Linked DNA regions of Azospirillum sp. TSH100. The protein of the gene in region 1 binds, or shares a complex with, the protein of each later gene. Links are inferred from orthologs where the notes say so. Each region holds a gene or a part of one and is shown on either strand. Other genes may lie near its edges.

Region 1 (10,137 bases):
GCCGGGCCGGGTGGTCAGGGCGGCGGGAAAACTCTCCGTCAGATGCTCCGGTACCGGGCGCGGCGAGAACAGCGTCTTCAGCAGTCCCGGCATCATTGCCTTGGAAACCGGCGGCGACAGGGTGTGGCGCAGCAGGCCGCCCAGCACCGGCGTCGTCAACGGCGCCACCAGAACCGTGTCGACCCGTCTGGTCGGGAAATAATAGCCGGCCAGCAACACCAGCCCCTTCACCACGCGGTGGTGGTCGAGCGCCAGCGCCAGCGCCACCAGGGTGGCATAGGAGTGGCCGACCACCACGGCCTTCTCGATGTTCAGCGCGGCAAAGGCCCGGGCCAGGAGATCGGCCTGATCCTCAGGCGTCCATTCGCGGTCGTGGGGCCGCTCGCTGTGGCCCATGCCGGGGCGGTCGAAGGCGATCACCCGGTGGCTCCGTGCCAGCCGTTGGAACAGCCCGCTCGCCAGCGAATCACCGAGGGCGGAGACATTGCCATGCAGCAGCACGACCGGCGGACCTTCGCCGGCTTCCATATAGTGCAGCCGGACGCCATCGACGGTGAGGAAGCGGCCTTCCGGGGGATAGCGACGCTCGGCTGCGCGCGCCGCCAGGCTGTTGGCGATGGCCAAGCCGCCCAGGGTCAGCGCGGTGAGGCCCAGAGTCGTGAGCATGGTGGAGTGGCGGTCGGTCATGGCGGTTGTCCTCTCAGGCTGCTGCTGCGGCGCAGCATCGCGAGGGGACAACCGGCGGGCGGGGAAAGGGTTCCGGGGAGGGGCTTCCGCCGTCTCCCCAACCCCCACATCACTTCCCAGCCTTCAGCTGATCCCGCGTCAGCCAGAACACCTCGCCGAAGCTGTTGGCTGTTTGCAGCCACAGGAAGTCCAGATGCGGATACTCCGCCTCCAGGATCTCGCGGCCGGTGCCGAACTCGCACAGCAGGCCGCCCTCCGGTGTCAGGTGCTTGGGTGCTTCCTTCAGGATACGGCGGACGATCTCCAACCCGTCGTCGCCACCGGCCAGCGCCATCTCCGGCTCGGCACGGAATTCCGGCGGCAGGGCATCCATCGACTCGGCATCGACATAAGGCGGGTTGGTGATGATGACGTCATACTTCCGCGTTTTCAGCGGAGCGAACAGGTCGCCGTGATGCAGGGCTATGCGGTCCTCGAAGCCGCTGTCGGCGACGTTGCGCTTCGCCACCTCCAGCGCGTCGGGCGACAGGTCCACCGCGTCGACCTGGGCCTCGGGGAAGATGCGGGCGGCCAGGATGGCGAGGCAACCGGACCCGGTGCACAGATCCAGCACCCGCTCGACCGAGGTCGGATCCTCCACCAGCGTGAAATCATCGCCGCCGAACAGGTCGGAAAACAGCAGTTCGCCGATGTAGGAGCGCGGGACGATCACCCGCTCGTCCACATAGAAGGGAATGCCCTGGATATAGGCCTTGTTCAGCAGGTAGGGCGCCGGCTTGCGGGTGTCGATGCGGGCATGGAGGATGCCGGCCACCGCCTCGCGCTCCGCCGCGGTCAGGCGGGCGTCCAGATAGGGGTCGAGCTGGTCGACCGGCAGGTGCAGCGTTTCCAGCACCAGGAACACCGCCTCGTCGAAGGCCGTGGTGGTGCCGTGGCCGTAATCCAGATCGGCCTCGTTGAAGCGGCTGACGCCGTAGCGCAGGAAATCGCGGATCGTCTTCAGCTCGGCGGCCGCGGCGGCTGGGGTGTGTTTGGTGGTCACGGGCGGCTGGCTCCGGTCAGAGGCGGGAATGAGGGGTCAGAGCAGGTCGAGGACCGACTCCGGTGGGCGGCCGACGCGGGCGCGGTCGCCCTTGACCACGATGGGGCGCTCGATGGCGGCCGGGTTGGCGGACAGAGCGGCGACCAGCGCCTCGCCATCGAGATCCTTGGGCAGACCGGCCTCCGCCGCTTCCTTGGCACGGGTGATGTCGCGCGGCCCCTTGCCCAGCTTGGCGAGGAGGACCGACAGTTCCGCCGTGCTGGGCGGGGTCTTCAGATACTCGATCACCGTCGGCTCGACACCGCGGGAGCGCAGAAGCTCCAGCGTCTCGCGCGATTTGCTGCAACGCGGGTTGTGATAGATCGTCACGTCGCTCATGACAGGGTTTCCAAGTTTGAAGAGCGGTCAGACTGATACACCCAACCCGCGTTGCGCGCCAATCCGGCATGCGGAAACGGACGCCGCGGCGCAACATCCCTCAGGTGACAAGGGCCGGCTTTGGTATTATTTTGCGCGCTCGCTTTTCCGAAGGGCCCAGACGCGCCGTTTTCCCGGTGGGCGGGCCTTGCGGAACAGAACCGATGCCCAGATACGGAAGCCGGCCGTGACCAAGCTCTCGCTCTCCAAGGACAAGATCAACATCCTTCTGCTGGAAGGTGTTCACGACAACGCCATCGACGAGCTGGCCCGCGGTGGTTACGCCTCCGTCGAGCGGCTGCCGCGCGCGCTGGACGAGGATGAACTGCTGGAGCGCATCGGCTCGGTCCACATCCTGGGCATCCGCTCGCGCACCCATCTGACCGCCAAGGTGCTGGAGGCGGCGAACAAGCTGATCACCGTCGGCTGCTTCTGCATCGGCACCAACCAGGTCGACCTGAAGGCGGCGCGGCGCCAGGGCGTGCCGGTGTTCAACGCCCCCTATTCCAACACCCGGTCGGTGGCGGAGCTGGTGATCGGCGAGATCATCATGCTGATGCGCGGCATCTTCGAGAAGTCGCAGCTGGTTCATGGCGGCGGCTGGATGAAGTCGGCCAAGGACAGCTACGAGATCCGCGGCAAGACGCTGGGCATCGTCGGCTATGGCCATATCGGCACCCAGGTGTCGATCCTGGCCGAAGCCATGGGCATGCAGGTCCGCTTCTACGACACCGTGCGCAAGCTGGCTCTCGGCAATGCCCGCGCCTGCGACTCGCTGGAGGAGCTGCTGTCGGTGTCCGACGTGGTGACCCTGCATGTGCCGGATACCCCGCAGACCCGGAACATGATCGGCGAGCGCGAACTGGCCGCCATGAAGAAGGGCAGCCACCTGATCAACGCCGCCCGCGGGCAGGTGGTGGAGATCGAGGCGCTGGCCGCCGCGATGAACTCCGGCCACATCCTGGGTGCCGCCATCGACGTCTTCCCGGTCGAGCCCGGCTCGGACAAGGAAGAATTCCAGAGTGCGCTGCGCGGCATCAAGACCGCCATCCTGACCCCGCACATCGGCGGCTCGACGATGGAGGCCCAGGCCAACATCGGCACCGAGGTGGCGCAGAAGCTGCTCGAATATTCGGACAACGGCTCCACCGTCGGCGCGGTCAACTTCCCGCAGGTGGCGCTGCCGGTCCAGGCCGGCTGCACCCGCTTCCTGCACGTCCACGAGAACCGCCCCGGCATCCTGCGCAAGGTGAACGAGGTGTTCTCCGGCCGTGACCTGAACATCGCCGCCCAGTATCTCCAGACCGATCCGGAGCTGGGCTATGTGGTGGTGGACGTCAACGGCGACGTCGAAGAGCTGGAGGTCGTGAACGACCTGCGCGCCATCGAAGGCACGCTGAAGGCGCGCTTCCTGTTCCCGTCGCAGCATTGAGAAGGTGAGGGGAGGAGGGCCTGTCAGTGGCGCCCCTCTTCCCCTTCGTCTCTCTTGCCGTCAATTCTCTTGTGGGCGAAGGGTTTCCCGGTAACAGTGCCGGAATGACCGTTCGCCTCCTGTTCCTTGCCATTCTGGGCATGCTGCTGGCAGCCTCACCGGCCGCGGCACAGGCCAGCGGTTGCTCCGGTTTTCCGCCGGCTAAGCTGGATCTCGAAACCGTGCTGGCGCCGATCCAGCGCGACGATGCGCTGACGATTGCGCAGCTCACCCGCCTGCCGGGACGCACGCCGGGACCGGTCAGCGCCGCCGACAGCCATGTGCTCGGACTGACCCAGGCGCGTTATGGTGAACAATCGCAAGTGTCCGCCCTGTTCAAGACGATGGGCGACGGCACCTACTGCGCGTCGGCCAGCGCCCTGACGATCAGCTTCGGCTTCCAGCAGCGCGTCGTCCATGTCGCCAGGGAGATACCGGCCAATTCATGTCTGTATGGCGAGGTTCTGGCCCACGAGATGCGCCATGTCGCGGTGGACGAGGCTCTCCTTCAGGAGATGATGCCGCAGATCCGCAGCCAGTTGGATCAGGTGATCGCGGGGATGGCGCCGGTCCGGTCCCGCAGCCAGTCGCAGGCGATGGCGGCGATCCGCCGTCCGCTCGAATCGGCGATGCGGCGGATCATGCAGGACTTCGGCCGCGAACGCGACCGTCGGCAGGCCCAGGTCGACACCGTCGAGGAGTATGAGCGGGTCAGCCGGGTGTGCAACGGCGAGGCGCGCAATTACCTGCCGAAGCCCGCCACGCGGCGGACCGTTCGCCAGGGCTGAAGACCCCTCAGCGCTTGCGCCGCCGGCGGTCGGTGGCGTGACCGTCAACGTACTCTGGCGGTTTGCGGCGGACCCAGCCGATGAAGGCGGCGATGTCGGGATGGCCGCGAAGCGCATCGATCCCGTGATACTGGTCGCGCAACTGCTGTTCGGTCAGCACCGCATGGATCTTCGCATGGCAGATGCGGTGCATCGTCACCGTCTCCCGTCCGCCATAGGTGCGGGGGACGAGATGGTGTTCGTTCAGGCTGGCGCCGGGCACCATGGGCCGGCCGCAGAGCGGGCAGGCGGGACGGTCGGACCGGGTCACCGGCGCAGGACTGGTGGCGAAGCGATGATCTGGCAGGCGCATTCCAAACCATATGGTCTGATCGGTCGGCCGGCCAAGATGGCTGTGACAGGTCGGTACTCCAATGAAAAAGGGGAGCCGCCATCGCGACTCCCCCATTCTCCAACGAACCCTGTCCGGTTTCAGGCCGCCTTCTTCTCGGCGATCAGCTGGACGAAGCGGTCGAACAGATAGTGGCTGTCCTGCGGACCGGGCGAGGCTTCCGGGTGGTACTGCACCGAGAAGACAGGCTTGCCCTTCAGGCGGATGCCCTCGTTGGTGCCGTCGAACAGGCTGACATGGGTGACCTCGGCGTCGGCCGGCAGGGTTTCCGGCACCACGACGAAGCCGTGGTTCTGGCTGGTGATCTCCACCCGGCCGCTGGCGAGATCCTTGACCGGATGGTTGGCGCCGCGGTGGCCCTGCTGCATCTTGGTGGTCTTGGCGCCCAGCGCCAGCGACAGCATCTGGTGGCCGAGGCAGATGCCGAACATCGGCACACCGGTGTCGAGCAGGCCCTTGATGGTCGGCACGGCATATTCGCCGGTGGCGGCGGGGTCGCCGGGGCCGTTGGACAGGAAGACGCCGTCCGGCTGGTGGCGCATCACGTCCTCGACCGTGGCGGTGGACGGAACCACCGTCACCTTGCAGCCGGCGGCGGCGAGGCAGCGCAGGATGTTGCGCTTGGCGCCATAGTCGATGGCGACGACATGGTACTGCGGCTTGTCCTGGGTGGCGTAGCCGCCGCCGATGGTCCAGCCGGCCTCGGTCCAGTCATAGGTCTGGCGGCAGGACACGTCCTTGGCCAGATCCATGCCCTCCAGACCCGGCCAGCCCTTGGCCTTGGCGACCAGCGCCTCGATGTCGAACTTGCCGTCAGGCGCATGGGCGACGACGCCGTTGGGCGCGCCCAGATCGCGGATGCGGCGGGTCAGCCGGCGGGTGTCGATGCCGGCCAGGCCGACGAGGCCGTAGCTCTTCAGCCAGTCGTCCAGATGGCGGGTGGCGCGCCAGTTGGACGGGTCGGTGATGTCGGCGCGCAGGATCAGGCCGCGTGCGGCGGGCGTGATCGTCTCGATGTCTTCGGCGTTGGCGCCGGTGTTGCCGATGTGCGGGAAGGTGAAGGTGATGATCTGGCCGGCATAGCTGGGATCGGTCAGGATCTCCTGATAGCCGGTCATGGAGGTGTTGAAGCACACCTCGCCCACCGAATCCCCCGTGGCGCCGATGCCTCGGCCGCGGAACACGGTGCCGTCGGCCAGGACCAGGACGCCGGTGTGAACCGCATTGTCGGAGGGGGGAGTGGCGAGAGTCATTCCAGTGAACCTTCCCAAAAACCGCGGCCGGCGACGGATCGGGTGATCGGCGGAACGGCGACGGCCTAGCGTCCCGCCGGGCGCGCACACGTAGCCGCTCGCACCCCACCTCCGCCGGAATGGGCGATGACGTGGGATCGAGTGGGCTGATCGGATGGGCCGGACATCCTATATGACGATTGGACGCCCGATTTCCAGCAATAGCTTTGCAAGGCGGCCCTGATCCGCCGACAAAGTCGGGTGGTGCGGGCCGCCCATTCGCTGGCCGGGGCTTTTGCCATGGAAATCGGCGGCCATTTTCGGAATAGTCGGCTGTCCGGCTGGAGCCTCCTTTCCCGGCCCGACGAAGCAAGGAAGACAGGACATGACGCTGCGCACGCAGTTCACCGACAGCCTCAAGGATGCGATGCGCGCGAAGGACCAGCGCGCGGTGTCCACCATTCGCATGATCCTCGCCGGCCTGAAGGACCGCGACATCGCCGCCCGCACCCGCGGCGTGACCGACGGCATTGACGAGGCGGAGATCCTGTCGATGCTGCAGACCCTGGTGAAGCAGCGCAACGAATCGGCGGGGCTGTACGAGCAGGGCGGCCGTCCCGAACTGGCCCAGCAGGAGCGCGAGGAGATCGCGGTCATCGAACGCTTCCTGCCGAAGCAGATGAGCGACGAGGAGGCCGGCGCCGCCATCGACGCCATCGTCACCGAACTGGGTGCGGTCAGCATCAAGGACATGGGCAAGGTGATGGCCGAGCTGAAGGCCCGCCATGCCGGCCAAATGGACTTCGCCAAGGCCGGCGGTCTGGTGAAGGCGCGGTTGTCCGGCAAGTAAGGCCGGGCCGAAGGGGCGCTGGCCGCCGAGGGGGAACCCGAGGCTAGGCTTGCGCCCCGGGGTGGCGTGCAGCAGTCGGGAGGACGGTGGAATGGTCGCGGTCCGCAAGCCCACTTTCTCACGCATGACCGTCGCGGAGTTCCTGGACTGGAACGGCGACGGCACCGACACGCGGTACGAGTTGGTGAATGGCGAACCGCGCGCCATGGCGCCGGCGAGCATCACCCACGGCATCCTGCAAAGCACGGTCGCCCGTCTGATCGGAAATCATCTGGCCGACCGGGCGCCCGGCTGCCACATAGTGACCGCGCCCGGTGTGCAGCCCCGAGTCCGCTCCAGCCACAACATGCGTATCCCTGACCTGGGCGTGACCTGCACCCCCGACGAACGGGGACTGCGGACGCTGCCCGATCCGGTCCTGCTGATCGAGATCCTCTCGCCCAGCAACGAGGCCGAGACCTGGGAGAATGTCTGGACCTACACCACGCTGCCGTCGGTCCGTGAGATTTTGGTGCTGTGGACGGCCGGGATCGGTGCGGAGCTTCTGCGCCGGCAGGCGGACGGAAGCTGGCCGGAGAGCCCATCGGTGATCATGGCGGATGATGCGCTGGGTCTGGAAAGTATCGGCTATGAGGTTCTCCTGAGCAGACTCTATGCCGGGACGCATCTCGTCAGGCAACCTGACTGACCTGCGCCATCTGCGCCCTTGGGGGCGGCGGCGCTGGTTCCCATACTATGCCTCTGCTATAGCCTAGCGCCCATCGCCTCCGCCTGATGCCCTCTGTAGCCCGGTGACCGTTCGACCATGGCCTTCCCGCCCCAATTCCTGGAAGAACTGCGCACCCGGCTGACCCTGTCGGAAGTGGTCTCCAAGCGGTTGCGGCTGATTCGCGCCGGGCGGGAGTACAAGGCGCCCTGTCCCTTCCACAATGAGAAGTCGCCGTCCTTCTACGTCAATGACCAGAAGGGCTTCTTCCATTGCTTCGGCTGCGGGGCCCATGGCGACATCATCGGCTTCGTCATGCGCCACGACAATCTCGGCTTCCCCGAGGCTGTCGAGCATCTGGCGGGAGAGGCCGGGCTGCCGGTGCCGCGTCCGACCGAGGAGGACCGGCAGCGCTACGAGAAGCGCAAGACCCTGCATGACCTTGTCGAGCAGGCGACGCGCTGGTTCGAGCAGCAGCTTCACACAGCCGCCGGGCGGCCGGGGCTGGACTATTTCCTGCGGCGCGGGCTGGATGGCGAGACCATCGCCCGCTTCCGGCTGGGCTTTGCGCCCGGTGATTCGAACGCGTTGCGGACCTATCTCGGCAAACAGGGCTTTTCCGACGACGACATGGTCAATGCCGGGCTGCTGAAGCGGCCGGACGACGGCCGGTCGCCCTACAGCTTCTTCCGCAACCGCGTCATGTTCCCGGTCACCGACAGGCGCGGGCAGGTGGTCGCTTTCGGCGGCCGCATCCTGGAGGGTGACGGGCCGAAATACGTCAACACCGCCGACACGCCGCTCTTCCACAAGGGCACGCTGCTCTACGGCCTGTCGCGGGCCCGGCAGGCGGCGGCGGACGGCAAGCCGGTGATCGTCGCCGAAGGCTACATGGACGTGATCGCGCTGGTCCGCGCCGGATTCGAGGGGGCGGTGGCCCCGCTGGGCACCGCGCTGACCGAGACCCAGGTGCAGGAGTTGTGGAAGCTGATCCCGGCGGCGGAGAAGGTGCCCTTTCTGTGCTTCGACGGCGACAATGCGGGCCGGCGCGCGGCGTGGCGGGCGGTGGAGCGCATCCTGCCGCACCTCGCCCCCGGCCAGTCGGCCCGCGTCGCCTTCCTGCCGGATGGGGAGGATCCCGACAGCCTGATCCGCGCCCAGGGTCCGAAGGCGATGGGGGCGGTGCTGGAAGCGGCGATCCCGCTGTCCGACGCGCTATGGCGGATGGAGAGCGAAGGCCGGCCGACCGATACGCCGGAGGCCAAGGCCGCGGTGAAGGCGGCGCTGGAGGCCCGCGTCGCCACCATCGCCGACCGCGACGTCCAGAGCTTCTACCGCACCGAGATGCGCCGCCGCGTCGACGAGGCCTTCGCCCCGGTGCGGCAGGGCTACAACCGCGGGCCGTGGGTGCCGGGGCAGGGGCGGGGTCGCTTCGGCGAAGCGCCGCGCCGCCATGTACCGGGCACGCCGGGACGCCTGACCTCCAAGCCGGTGGGGGAGGGGCGCGGCCGTGCGTCCCGCCTTGCCTCCATGCGGGAGCGCGTCCTGCTGGCGACGCTGATCAACCATCCGGACCTGTTCGGCGAACTGGCCGAGCCGCTGGGGCTGTTGCCATTCGGTGACCCGGAACTGGAAAAACTGCGCTGGGCGGTCATGGAATGCCTCTCCGACGACCGCAACCACGACTCGACACTTGACGCCGCTGCGCTTTGTCGCCACTTGTCATCCGCCGGCCATGAGACGATGGTCGGTGCTTTGCTAAGCGAGTCGACCTATGTCCATGCCGGCTTCGCCCGTCCGGACGCCTCCACGGAGGATGCACGGAAGGGATGGTGGCCTGCGTGGCGGCATCTGCATCACGAGCGGGTGCTCGACGATCTTAGGGAAGCGAAGGCGGCTCTGACCCGTGACAACAGCGAGGCCAACTTCGCGAGGGTCGTGGCTCTTCAGCAGGAGGTCATAAAGTCCGGCCTGGGTATCGCGGACAGTGACTTTGACGATGTCTGACGGTTGACGATGCATATCGTCGCCAATCGGTCATCGGTTGATGAGTACTCGGTTTACGGGTACAGGGCAACAGGACGGGGCCGCATGACAGGTTCTGTGATGGCGGGTTCTGGGTAGATACATGGTTTGGGGGTGGGGCGGACGGGCCGGGCAACCGGGACCGGGCGCTCCTTTCGTCTTTATTCACTGGGGTAATGCGGGGGCACCGATCGCATGGCCACGAAAGCTGCGAACAGCGTGGAAGTTTCCGAAACGCGGGAGGAATCCGCAGACGGTCCTCTGATGGACGGCATGGGTTTGGCCGTCAAGAAGATGATCGCCCGTGGCAAGGAGCGCGGGTATGTCACCTATGACGAGCTGAACGCAGCGCTGCCGCAGGATTCGTCCTCGTCCGAGCAGATCGAAGACACGATGGCGATGCTGTCCGAAATGGGCATCAACATCGTCGAATCGGAAGAGCAGGATTCGGAGAACAGCGGCGAGGCCGGCGGCGAGGGCGAAGGCCGTTCGTCGGGCAACCTCGACGATGACGACATCGGCCGCACC
Region 2 (9,983 bases), on another replicon or contig:
CAGCCGTTCCTCCGGCAGCGCGGCCATCGCGGCGGGGGTGGGGGCGACGGCGAACAGCCGTTCGGCAACCATCAGGCTCGTCTCGTCCCGCGTGCGGGCGGAAATCAGGCTGGCGACCAGCTGCTGGAACGGGGTGGCATAGCCGCGGTCGCGCAGCTCGAACATCGCCGCTTTCGGGTAGGGGGCGACCGCAACCCGCAGGCGGCGGAAGACCTCGTCGATGTCGAAATCCTGGGACGTCGCGGGTTGTACACTCACGAGCGATCGACCTCCGGCGAACGGGCTGCTGATGAGCCCGGTTCGGAAACCGGCCAGTCCCCGCGATTGTTCCGTCTACAGCGCCTTGATCTGCATCTTGATCGGCCCGTCCGCCCGGCCATGGACGAACTGGTCGACATAGGCGTTGCCCGAATTGTCGATGTCGCGGGCGTGGCCGGTCCAGATGATCCGGCCCTGGTAGATCATGGCGATGCGGTCGGCGATCTTGCGGGCCGAGGCCATGTCGTGGGTGATGGTGACCGCGGTGGCGCCGAGATCCTTCACGCACTGCACGATCAGCTCGTTGATCACGTCGGCCATGATCGGGTCGAGGCCGGTCGTCGGCTCGTCGAAGAAGATGATCTCCGGTTCGTCGGCGATGGCGCGGGCAAGGCCGACGCGCTTCTGCATGCCGCCCGACAGCTCCGCCGGCGACAGTTCCGCCACGTCGGGGGTGAGGCCGACGGCGCCCAGCTTGGCGATGGCGATCTCCTTGGCCTGGGCACGCGGCATATGCTCGCCCTGGATCAGGCCGAAGGCGACATTCTCCCAGACCGTCAGGCTGTCGAACAGGGCAGCACCCTGGAACAGCATGCCGAACTTGTGCAGCATCTTCTCGCGCTCGCGCGAGCGCAGCCGGGTGGTCTCGACGCCGTCGACCTGGATCGAGCCGGAATCCGGGGTCAGCAGGCCGAGGATGCTCTTCAGCATCACCGACTTGCCGGTGCCCGACCCGCCGATGACGACCAGCGACTCGCCCTTCGCCACCTCAAGATCGATGCCGTTCAGCACCTTCTTCGGGCCGAAATGCTTGTAGACGTTCTTGAGCGCGATCTTGGGAACGGTCATTTGATGGCGCTCACTTGGTCGAGAAGAAGAGGCCGGTGATGAGGTAGTTCCACACCAGGATCATGATGGAGGCCGACACCACCGCGTTGGTGGTCGCAGCACCCACGCCCTGGGCGCCGCCCTTGGAGTGGTAGCCGTGGTAGCAGCCCATCAGCGCGATCAGGAACCCGAAGATCGCCGCCTTCACCAGACCGGAAATCACGTCGACCGGCTGGAGGAATTCCCAGGTGCGGTTGATGTAGCTGGCGGCGTTGAAGTCCAGCCGGTAGACGCCGACCAGGAAGCCGCCGAACACGCCGATGATGTCGGCCACCACCACCAGCAGCGGCACCATGGTCAGACCGGCGATCAGCCGCGGCGCCACCAGATACTTGTGCGGGTTGGTCGACAGGGTGGACAGCGCGTCGATCTGCTCGGTCACCCGCATGGTGCCGATCTCCGCCGCCATGGCGGCGCCGATGCGGCCGGCGACCATCAGGCCGGCCAGCACCGGACCCAGCTCGCGGGTGATCGACAGCACGACGACGGTGGCGATGGCGCCCTCGGCCTGGAAGCGGGAGAAGCCGCTGTAGCTCTGCAACGCCAGCACCATGCCGGTGAACAGCGCGGTCAGCCCGACCACCGGCAGCGAGTAATAGCCGATGTCGATCATCTGCCGCAGGATCTGGCGCGGATAGAGCGGCGGCCGCACGCAGTGCGACAGGGCGGACCCGGTGAACAGGGCAAGGCGTCCGGTCGCTTCCAGGAAGATCAGGAAGGCCCGGCCGGTGGCGGCGAGGAAACCCATCAGTCGGCCCGCATCCTTGGTTTGAGACTCATTTGGGCGCTGCGGTCATAGCACCGATGAGCGCCGCGGTCATCCTTGGACTTTGCAATGGAGGAGCGAGTTGGGTGTCGCGTTCCGGCGGAGTCCCATTCGCGGTTTCGGGAGCGGCGTGCAGGGCGCGGAGGCATTCGCGAATTTGTTGCATTTCTTCGGAGAATTCATATGTTTTTCGGCCTCATGAGCCTTAAACACACACCTGTCGCACCGATTGACCCAGGCCCTCTTCCTTCGCTGGCGGCGACGGCGAATGGCGTGCGCGCCGTATGGGGTACATCCTTTCCGATCGGAAAGCTTATTTACACCATGAGGGTCGAGGCGGTCGAACTGGAGGAGTACGGGCTGGAGTACTTCTATGATGAGTTGGGGCTGCCTCGGCCCAGCGATGGCGCTGGTCTGTTATTCAAGTTCGACAACTCGGAGAACGAGCTTGAGGAGGGCGCCGCCTACCGGCGGCTGTCTCGCGATAAGAGGCTGTCCATGAAGGAATTCCTTGAACTGGAACGTTTCCTGGTGGGTGGTGTTTTGCGCTACATGGAGGATAACGGTCCTCCGATGATCGTTGGCGTTCCTAATGACTCAAAGCTGGAACGCTGGTACAGTCACCTTGCAACGCGTGTCAACCAACCTGATTTTTGTGTTGAGATGCGTCGGACTGGTTTTCACCCTCGCAGGGTGGCTCTTGTTCGTAGGAGATAGAAATGGGCATCAACATACGCTTTAGCGACGCCAAGAGTGATCTGATGGAGCATATCACCATCAGCCGCGAAGAACATGAGCGGAGCCTGCGCGATCAAATCCGTGCTGGCAAGATGTCCATGCTTGACTATCTTACGCAGTACAAGGGATTTCGCAAGGAACACGCTGAGAAACTGCTCCCGAGCTTCGAGAAGATCATTTTTGGAGTCTAGAGACTCGTGGCGGTATTCCTTCCGCTTTTCGACATATAAAGCGCCCCTTTTGACATGCTCAAGGGGCGCTTTTGTTTTTGCTTCCGCCGACGATGCGCGTCAGCATATGGAGTCAGCCGCTCACGGCGCCGTGATGGCTAGTCTCCCTGCCTCTACTCCTCTCCGCCCACATAATCCCGGTGATAGCGCCGGCCGAGCGAGGTCAGCACTTCGTAGCCGATGGTCCCGGCCTCATCCGCCACCGTGTCGACCGGGCGGTTGGGGCCGATCAGCTCGACCATGCGGCCGGCATGCGCCACCGACTCCGGCAGGCCGGTGATGTCGATGGTGATGAGGTCCATGGAGATCCGCCCGACGATCGGCGCGGCGACGCCATCCACGAAGACATGCCCCTTGCCGCTCAGCGAACGCAGATAGCCGTCGGCATAGCCGACGCCGATGGTGGCGATCCGCGCCGGTCCCGTCACCTTGTGGGCGGCGCCATAGCCGACGGTCATCGGCGCCGCGCAGTTGCGCACCTGAAGCAGCCGCGCGTCCAGCCGCACCGTGCCCTGCATCGGGTTGGGCAGATGCGGCGTCGGGTTGACGCCATAGAGCGCGCAGCCCGGCCGGGCGAGGTCGAAATGATGGTCCTTGCCGTGGAAGATGCCGGACGAGTTGGTGAAGCTCGCCTTCGCCTTCGGCAGCCGGGCAAGTGCCGCGCGGAAGCGCTCCCGCTGCTCCCCGGTCATCGGGTTGTCGAACTCGTCGGCGCAGGCGAGGTGCGTCATCCAATAGCGGACGTCGATCCCCTCCAGCCACTCCGGATGGCCGGCCAGCTCGTCCAGCTCGTCGGGGCCGAGGCCCAGCCGGTTCATGCCGGTGTCGATGTGGATCACCGCCGGCAGCACCTCGCCGCGCGCCGCCGCGAAGGCCCGCCACGCCGCGATCTCGCCCAGATGGTTCAGCACCGGCAGGATGCGCTCGGCGATGAACTCCCCCTCATACCCGGGCGGCAGGCCGCCCAGCGAGAACACCTGCGCCTCGGGCGCCACCGGCTCCAGCGCGCGGCGGACGGCGAGAGCCTCCTCCAACTGGGCGACGACGAAGGTCCGGCAGCCGGCGGCGGCCAGGGCCGGCACCACCCGCGCCACCCCCAGCCCATAGGCGTCGGCCTTGACCACGGCGGAACAGTCCGCCGGAGCCACGCGGTCGCGCAGCTGAGTCCAATTGGCGACGACGGCGCCGAGATCCACGGTAAGGATGGCGCCGGCGCGCGGGGTCTGGTCGCTCGTCACTCTGGTCACTCGTCGGTCTGGTGGTGCTGGTCGAGATCGCCGAACTTGGTGAACTGGCCGTCGAAGTAGAGACGGACGGTGCCGATCGGACCGTGACGCTGCTTGGCGATGATCACCTCGGCGGTGTTGTGCACCTCGCCCAGGCGCTGCTGCCAGCGCTGATAGCGGTCGTTGAACTTGTCGTCGCTCTCGTCGGGCCGGCGCGAGGGCTCGGCGCGCTCAAGATAATACTGTTCACGGAAAACGAACATCACGACGTCGGCGTCCTGCTCGATCGAGCCCGATTCGCGAAGATCGGCCAGCTGCGGACGCTTGTCCTCGCGCAGTTCCACGGCGCGGCTCAGCTGCGACAGCGCCACCACCGGCACGTCCAGCTCCTTGGCGATGGCCTTCAGGCCGCGGGTGATCTCCGAGATTTCCTGCACCCGGTTCTCCGACCCGCGCGAGGACGAACCGCGCAGCAGCTGGAGATAGTCGACCACCACCATGCTGAGTCCCGAGGTCCGCTTCAGCCGGCGGCAGCGGGTGCGCACGGCGGCGACCGACAGGGCCGGCGTGTCGTCGACATAGAAGGGGCAGCGCGCCAGATCCTGGCTGGCCTGGACGAATTTGGGGAAGTCGGTGTCGCGGATCTCGCCGCGGCGGATCTTGTCGCCGGGCACCTGCACCTCGTCGGCGAGGATACGGGTTGCCAGCTGTTCCGCCGACATTTCCAGCGAGAAGAAACCGACCACGCCGCCTTCCTGCCCGCTGGAGCGCATGTGCGCCTTGGCGGCGTTGAAGGCGATGTTGGTGGCCAGCGCCGTCTTGCCCATCGAGGGGCGGCCGGCGAGGATGATGAGGTCCGACGGGTGCAGGCCGCCCAGCTTGCGGTCGATGTCGATCAGGCCGGTGGTGACGCCGGTGACGTGGCTGGAGCGGCGGAAGGCCACCTCCGCCGTGGCGATGGCGTGCTTGACCGACTCGCCGAAGGCCACGAAGCCGCCCTGCACGTCGCCGGTGGAGGCGAGGTCGAACAGCTGCTTCTCCGCCTCGCCGATCTGGTCCAGCGCGGTGATGTCGAGGTCGTGGCGGTACGCCTCGTTCACCATGTCGGTGCCGACCTCGATCAGCTGCCGGCGGATGAACAGGTCGTGGATGGTCTTGCCGTAATCGCCGGCATTGACCACCGTCACCACGTTGGCCGCCAGTTCGGCCAGATAGGCGCTGCCGCCCTCCACCGCCAGTTCGGGATCGTTGTCGAACAGCGACTTCAGGGTGACCGGATTCGCGATCTGGCCGCGGTCGATCATCTTGGTGATGGCGGCGAAGATGCGCTGGTGGGCCGGGTCGTAGAAATGCTCCGGCCGCAGGAACTCGCCGACCTTCTCATAGGCCTTGTTGTTGACCAGGATCGCGCCCAGCAGCGCCTGCTCCGCCTCCTCGTTGTTGGGGGGCGTGCGGTACTCGGCCGTCGGCTTGACCGCGGCGGAGGGGCGGGGATCGAACAGCGATGAGGTCTGGTTGCTCATGACGGACACAGTATCAGAAACAGAACGCGAACGCTTGGTGAAGGGCGGAAGGCTCTCCACAAAAGCTGTGCACAGAAGTTATCCACAAGCTGGGAAGTCTGGGGATAACCGTGGGAAGGGCTTTGAAGATGCCTCAGAGCTTGCGGGGCTGGACCGGCTGGGCGGCGTCCGGCAACGCCTCCAGCGCCTGGAACACGCCGTCGATGTGGTCGGCGACGCGGTAGAGGGCGGAGCGGTCGATGCGGGCGAAGCCCTGGGCCACCATGTGGTCGATCAGCCCGAGCAGCGGGCGCCAGTAGCCGTCGACGTCGGCGATGACGATCGGCTTGTCGTGCAGTTGCAGCTGCTTCCAGGTCAGGATCTCGAAGGCCTCGTCCAGCGTGCCCAGCCCGCCCGGCAGGATGACGAAGGCGTCCGACCGCTCCACCATCATGCGCTTGCGGGTGTGCATGCTGTCGACGACATGCAGCTCGGTCAGGCCGGTGTGCTCGACCTCGGCCGACTGGATGTGTTCCGGGATGATGCCGACCACCTCGCCGCCGGCGGCGATGGCGGCGTCGGCGGCGATCCCCATCAGCCCGACCCGGCCGCCGCCATAGACCATGCGGATGCCGCGCCGCGCCAGCCCGTCGCCCAGCGCGTGGGCGGCGTCCTTGTGGACATCGGCGACACGGGCGGAGGCGCCGCAATAGACGCAGACGGACGACAGGCTCTTCATCGCGGGTCACCCCTTTCTCACCACCGCCATCCAAGGGAGGCGGGGCCTTGTAAAAATCTGGCGAATGCCATGGAATATCGGGTGGGGCCGGCGCGTCAACAGCGGCACAAGCACCGTTAAGCCACGGCATCATCGGGAGGGACCACATGAGCAACCGGGTCGTCAATGTTCTTGCGGCGGCATCCGTCGCCGGTCTGATGTTCACGCTGTTCGGCATGTCGGCGGGCGCCGCCGGCGCCGCCGATCCGGCCGAGCAGGTCAAGGAGCGGCAACAGACCATGAAGAAGCTGGGCGGCGGCATGGGCGCCGTCGCCAAGTTCGTGAAGAACGAGGGCGGCACCGCCGAGGACGCGGCCAAGGGCGCGGAAGCCGTGCTGGCGGTGTCCAAGATGGACCCGAAGAAGGTCTTCCCCGAGGGCACCGCCGTCGGCGTGGGCGACAGCGCCGCCAAGCCGGAGCTGTGGAAGAACTGGGCCGAGACGCAGAAATACTGGAGCGCCGTCCAGCCGGCGGCCGAGAAGCTCGACGCCGCCATCAAGACCGGCGACCGCGCGCAGATCGCCCAGGCGCTCGGCGCCACCTCCAAGACCTGCGGGAGCTGCCACGAGGACTTCCGCGTCAAGAAGAACTGACCGGTGCGGCGCGTCCTGACCGCCGCCGCCCTGCTGCTGCCGCTCGCCTTCGCGGGCGGCAGCGCGCGTGCCGCCGGCGAGGCTCCTCCGAACGGCGCGGCGAACGATGCGGTCGGCCGGGGCGCCTACATCTTCAACGCCGCCGGCTGCCTCGGCTGCCACACCGACGAGAAGGGCGGCGGCAAGCCGCTGGCCGGCGGCCGGGCGCTGGTGACTCCCTTCGGCACCTTCTACACCCCCAACATCACCGCGGATCCGGTGAACGGCATCGGCCGCTGGAGCGATGCCGACTTCATCCGCGCCGTCCGCGAGGGCGTGCGGCCGGACGGTGCCGCGCTGTTCCCGGCCTTTCCCTATGCCAGCTACACGCGGATGACCGACCGCGACCTGCTGGATCTGAAGGCATATCTGCTCAGCCTGCCGGCGGCTCCGACCGCCAACAGGCCGCACGACCTGTCGCCGCCCTTCTCCTGGCGCTTCATGGTGCCGGTCTGGCAGTGGATGTACCTGACCCCCGGTCCGGTGCCCGATGACCCCGCCAAACCGCCAGCCTGGAACCGCGGGCGTTATCTGGTCGATGCGCTGGGCCATTGCGCCGAATGCCACAGCCCGCGCACCCAGCTCGGCGGGCTCGATTCCGATCGCTATCTCGCCGGCAATCCGCAGGGCCCCGACAACGACAAGGTGCCGGGCATCACCGGCTCCAAGACCAAGGGCAAGGGGATCGGCGGCTGGTCGGACGGCGATCTTGCGCTGTTCCTGGAGGCCGGCCTGACCCCGGACGGCGATGTCGCCGGCGGAGCCATGGGCGAGGTGGTGCGCAACACCACGTCGAAGCTGACCGCCGACGACCGCGCCGCCATCATCGCCTATCTGAGGACGGTTCCGGCCAAGGAGTGATACCGGGTCCGGAAAGTCCTGACTTTCCGGACCCGGTATCGGCCGCGACCGCGGGCGCGCGCCGATGGGTGCGAAGCCTGCGTGGCGTATGAACGCAGCGGTCAGAATTTTTCTGACCGCGTATGAGGTCTGCCGGCAACAGGCGCCGATTTGGTGCGGAATTCTGATCCGTTGGGGCAATCGAGCCCGTTTGGCGGATGGTTTCGCGCCAACGGCGCCATTCTTTTGCGACCTGTCCTTCTGCTATAGTCAGTCATCCCGCCAGTGTGGCGGGCCGCCGGATGGGTGCTCAGGTGAAACGAAACGCGTTGTTCGCAGCTTTGGGCGTGGCTCTGATGGGCGGAGCGGCGGCGATCGCCCTGTGGCCTGCCGGCAAACCGGCCGATAAGCCGGCGAGTGGGCCGGTGACCCTGGCCTCCGCTCCTGCTGCTGTTCCGGCCGCGGCCCCGATTGCGCCCCAGTCTGCCGCTTCCCAATCTGCGGCTTCCCAGTCTGCGGCTTCCCAGTCTGCCGCCGCACCGGCGCAGCCCGCCGCCAAGCCGGAACCGGCGAAGGAACCGGCCAAGCCGGCCGCTCCCAGCTTCGACGTGGTGCGGGTGGCGCCGGACGGGGCGACGGTGATGGCCGGCCGCGCCGCGCCGGGGGCCGAGGTGACGGTCACCGACGGCGGCAGCACGGTCGCCTCGGCCAAGGCCGACCAGCGCGGCGAATGGGTGATGCTGCCCGACAGGCCGCTGGCGCCCGGCACCCGCGAACTGAACCTGACCGAAACCCGCCCCGGTGCCGATGCGCCGCTGCCCGCCGACAAGGTGGTCGTGGTGATGGTGCCCGAACCGGCGGTGAAGCCCGCACCCGAGTCGCCCGCCGTACCCGCTTCGGCGCCGCCCGTTTCGGCACCGGCTGCGCCGGCATTGACCGCTCCGGTCGCCGTGGCGGTGCCGCGCGACGGGCTGGCCGGCGCGGCGCCGGCCATGGGCGGCAGTTCGATTCTCCAGGCGCCGCCGGTGCCCGACAACGGGGCGCCCGCGCCGCCGGGGGGCGTGTCGGTGGAGACGATGGACTATGATCCCGCCGGCCGGGTGGCGCTCGGCGGACGGGCGGCGCCCAACAGCGCGGTGCAGCTCTATCTCGACAACATCCTCGTCGGCAGCGCCCACAGCGACCCCAAGGGCAACTGGCGCCTGACCCCGGAAAAGCTGATCGACCCCGGCCTCTACACCCTGCGCGCCGATCAGGTCACGCTGTCGGGCAAGGTGACGGCGCGGGCCGAACTGCCGGTCCAGGTCTCCGCCATGCCGGCATCCGCCACCGACGGGCGCAACGTCGTCGTCCAGCCCGGCAACAGCCTGTGGCGGCTGGCCCGCCGCACCTATGGCGACGGCATGCTCTACACCACCATCTACACCGCCAACCGCGAGCAGATCCGCGACCCGGACATGATCTATCCCGGCCAGATCTTCACCCTGCCGCAGGTGAATTGAGGGGGCGCGTCCCCCCGCCGGGTACGATCAGTCCGCGGGCATCCGGCCGATGGCGGCCCAGCCGAGCGGGGTGAGGCGCAGCACCTCCGGCCCCTCGCCGGCCGGGTTCGGATCCAGCGTCACCAGTTCGCGGTTCTCGAACCAGGCCCAGCGCGCCACGTCGGCGGTGGTGCCGGGCCAGCCGTCGGCCAGCCGCTTCAGAACGTCGAGGTCGGCCGACGCGATGGGGAAGCGCGGCTTCGCCACCACCGGTTTCGCCGCGGGCGTCGCGGCGGCGGCGGCCGGCAACGGCGGGGCGTCGGTCCCGGCGCGGGCGCGGATCCAGTCGGTCTGATAGCTGCGCAGCCCCTGCTCCAGCTCCGTGCGCGCCGTCTCCACCGGGCAGCGCAGATAGGCGTCCAGCAACGCGTGCAGCGTCTTCGTCGCGTCGGTCATGTCGGTCACCAAACTCCAGCCATAAACGTCAAGGCCCCGGCGTCCGGCCGCTGCGCCATCACAGCCATCCCATCCGCCGGAAGCGGACATACAGCGCGGCGCAGACCACGGCGATCAGCGTCAGCACCGCCGGGTAGCCGTATCGCCAATGAAGCTCCGGCATATGCTCGAAGTTCATGCCGTACAGG

What was found.
Region 2: the proteins of dnaG (region 1) and E6C72_RS30035 are in contact, whole or in part, in a crystal structure (PDB 2R6A), measured with the Geobacillus stearothermophilus proteins. The link is inferred for Azospirillum sp. TSH100 from one-to-one orthologs. Residues at the interface, in WP_049624496.1 of Geobacillus stearothermophilus: Lys456, Leu457, Leu458, Pro459, Ala460, Asn463, Ala464, Leu467, Leu535, Leu536, Ile537, Ala538, Gln544, Glu545, Asp548, Tyr549, His552; in WP_033016901.1 of Geobacillus stearothermophilus: Ser13, Glu15, Ala16, Gln18, Glu91, Leu92, Asp94, Ala95, Val96, Pro97, Thr98, Ala99, Ala100, Asn101, Tyr104, Tyr105, Ile108.

What each region holds. Positions count from the first base shown.
Region 1 is NZ_CP039634.1:1,809,147-1,819,283, forward strand. What follows is about bases 7,170-10,137. They hold dnaG (DNA primase), read left to right. Parts: upstream 7,170-7,683; coding sequence 7,684-9,591; downstream 9,592-10,137. Other genes in these bases: E6C72_RS08695 (Uma2 family endonuclease), read left to right, coding at 7,170-7,566; rpoD (RNA polymerase sigma factor RpoD), read left to right, coding at 9,805-10,137. In the rest of the region: E6C72_RS08655 (alpha/beta fold hydrolase), read right to left, coding at 1-687; prmB (50S ribosomal protein L3 N(5)-glutamine methyltransferase), read right to left, coding at 797-1,729; arsC (arsenate reductase (glutaredoxin)), read right to left, coding at 1,766-2,107; serA (phosphoglycerate dehydrogenase), read left to right, coding at 2,334-3,578; E6C72_RS08675 (hypothetical protein), read left to right, coding at 3,683-4,405; E6C72_RS08680 (HNH endonuclease), read right to left, coding at 4,413-4,757; carA (glutamine-hydrolyzing carbamoyl-phosphate synthase small subunit), read right to left, coding at 4,877-6,049; E6C72_RS32700 (TetR/AcrR family transcriptional regulator C-terminal domain-containing protein), read right to left, coding at 6,115-6,330; E6C72_RS08690 (GatB/YqeY domain-containing protein), read left to right, coding at 6,414-6,878; more of E6C72_RS08695, read left to right, coding at 6,970-7,169. UniProt on the Escherichia coli protein: RNA polymerase that catalyzes the synthesis of short RNA molecules used as primers for DNA polymerase during DNA replication.
Region 2 is NZ_CP039639.1:465,130-475,112, reverse strand. What follows is about bases 3,377-6,190. They hold E6C72_RS30035 (replicative DNA helicase), read right to left. Parts: upstream 5,630-6,190; coding sequence 4,124-5,629; downstream 3,377-4,123. Other genes in these bases: E6C72_RS30030 (TIGR00730 family Rossman fold protein), read right to left, coding at 5,763-6,190; alr (alanine racemase), read right to left, coding at 3,377-4,118. Outside these bases: nth (endonuclease III), read right to left, coding at 1-258; E6C72_RS30060 (ABC transporter ATP-binding protein), read right to left, coding at 334-1,107; E6C72_RS30055 (ABC transporter permease), read right to left, coding at 1,118-1,894; E6C72_RS30050 (hypothetical protein), read left to right, coding at 2,096-2,629; E6C72_RS30045 (hypothetical protein), read left to right, coding at 2,632-2,841; more of alr, read right to left, coding at 2,994-3,376; more of E6C72_RS30030, read right to left, coding at 6,191-6,347; E6C72_RS30025 (cytochrome c), read left to right, coding at 6,494-6,979; E6C72_RS30020 (cytochrome c), read left to right, coding at 6,983-7,879; E6C72_RS30015 (LysM peptidoglycan-binding domain-containing protein), read left to right, coding at 8,173-9,360; E6C72_RS30010 (hypothetical protein), read right to left, coding at 9,388-9,795; magnesium/cobalt transporter CorA, read right to left, coding at 9,854-9,983. UniProt on the Escherichia coli protein: The main replicative DNA helicase, it participates in initiation and elongation during chromosome replication. Travels ahead of the DNA replisome, separating dsDNA into templates for DNA synthesis.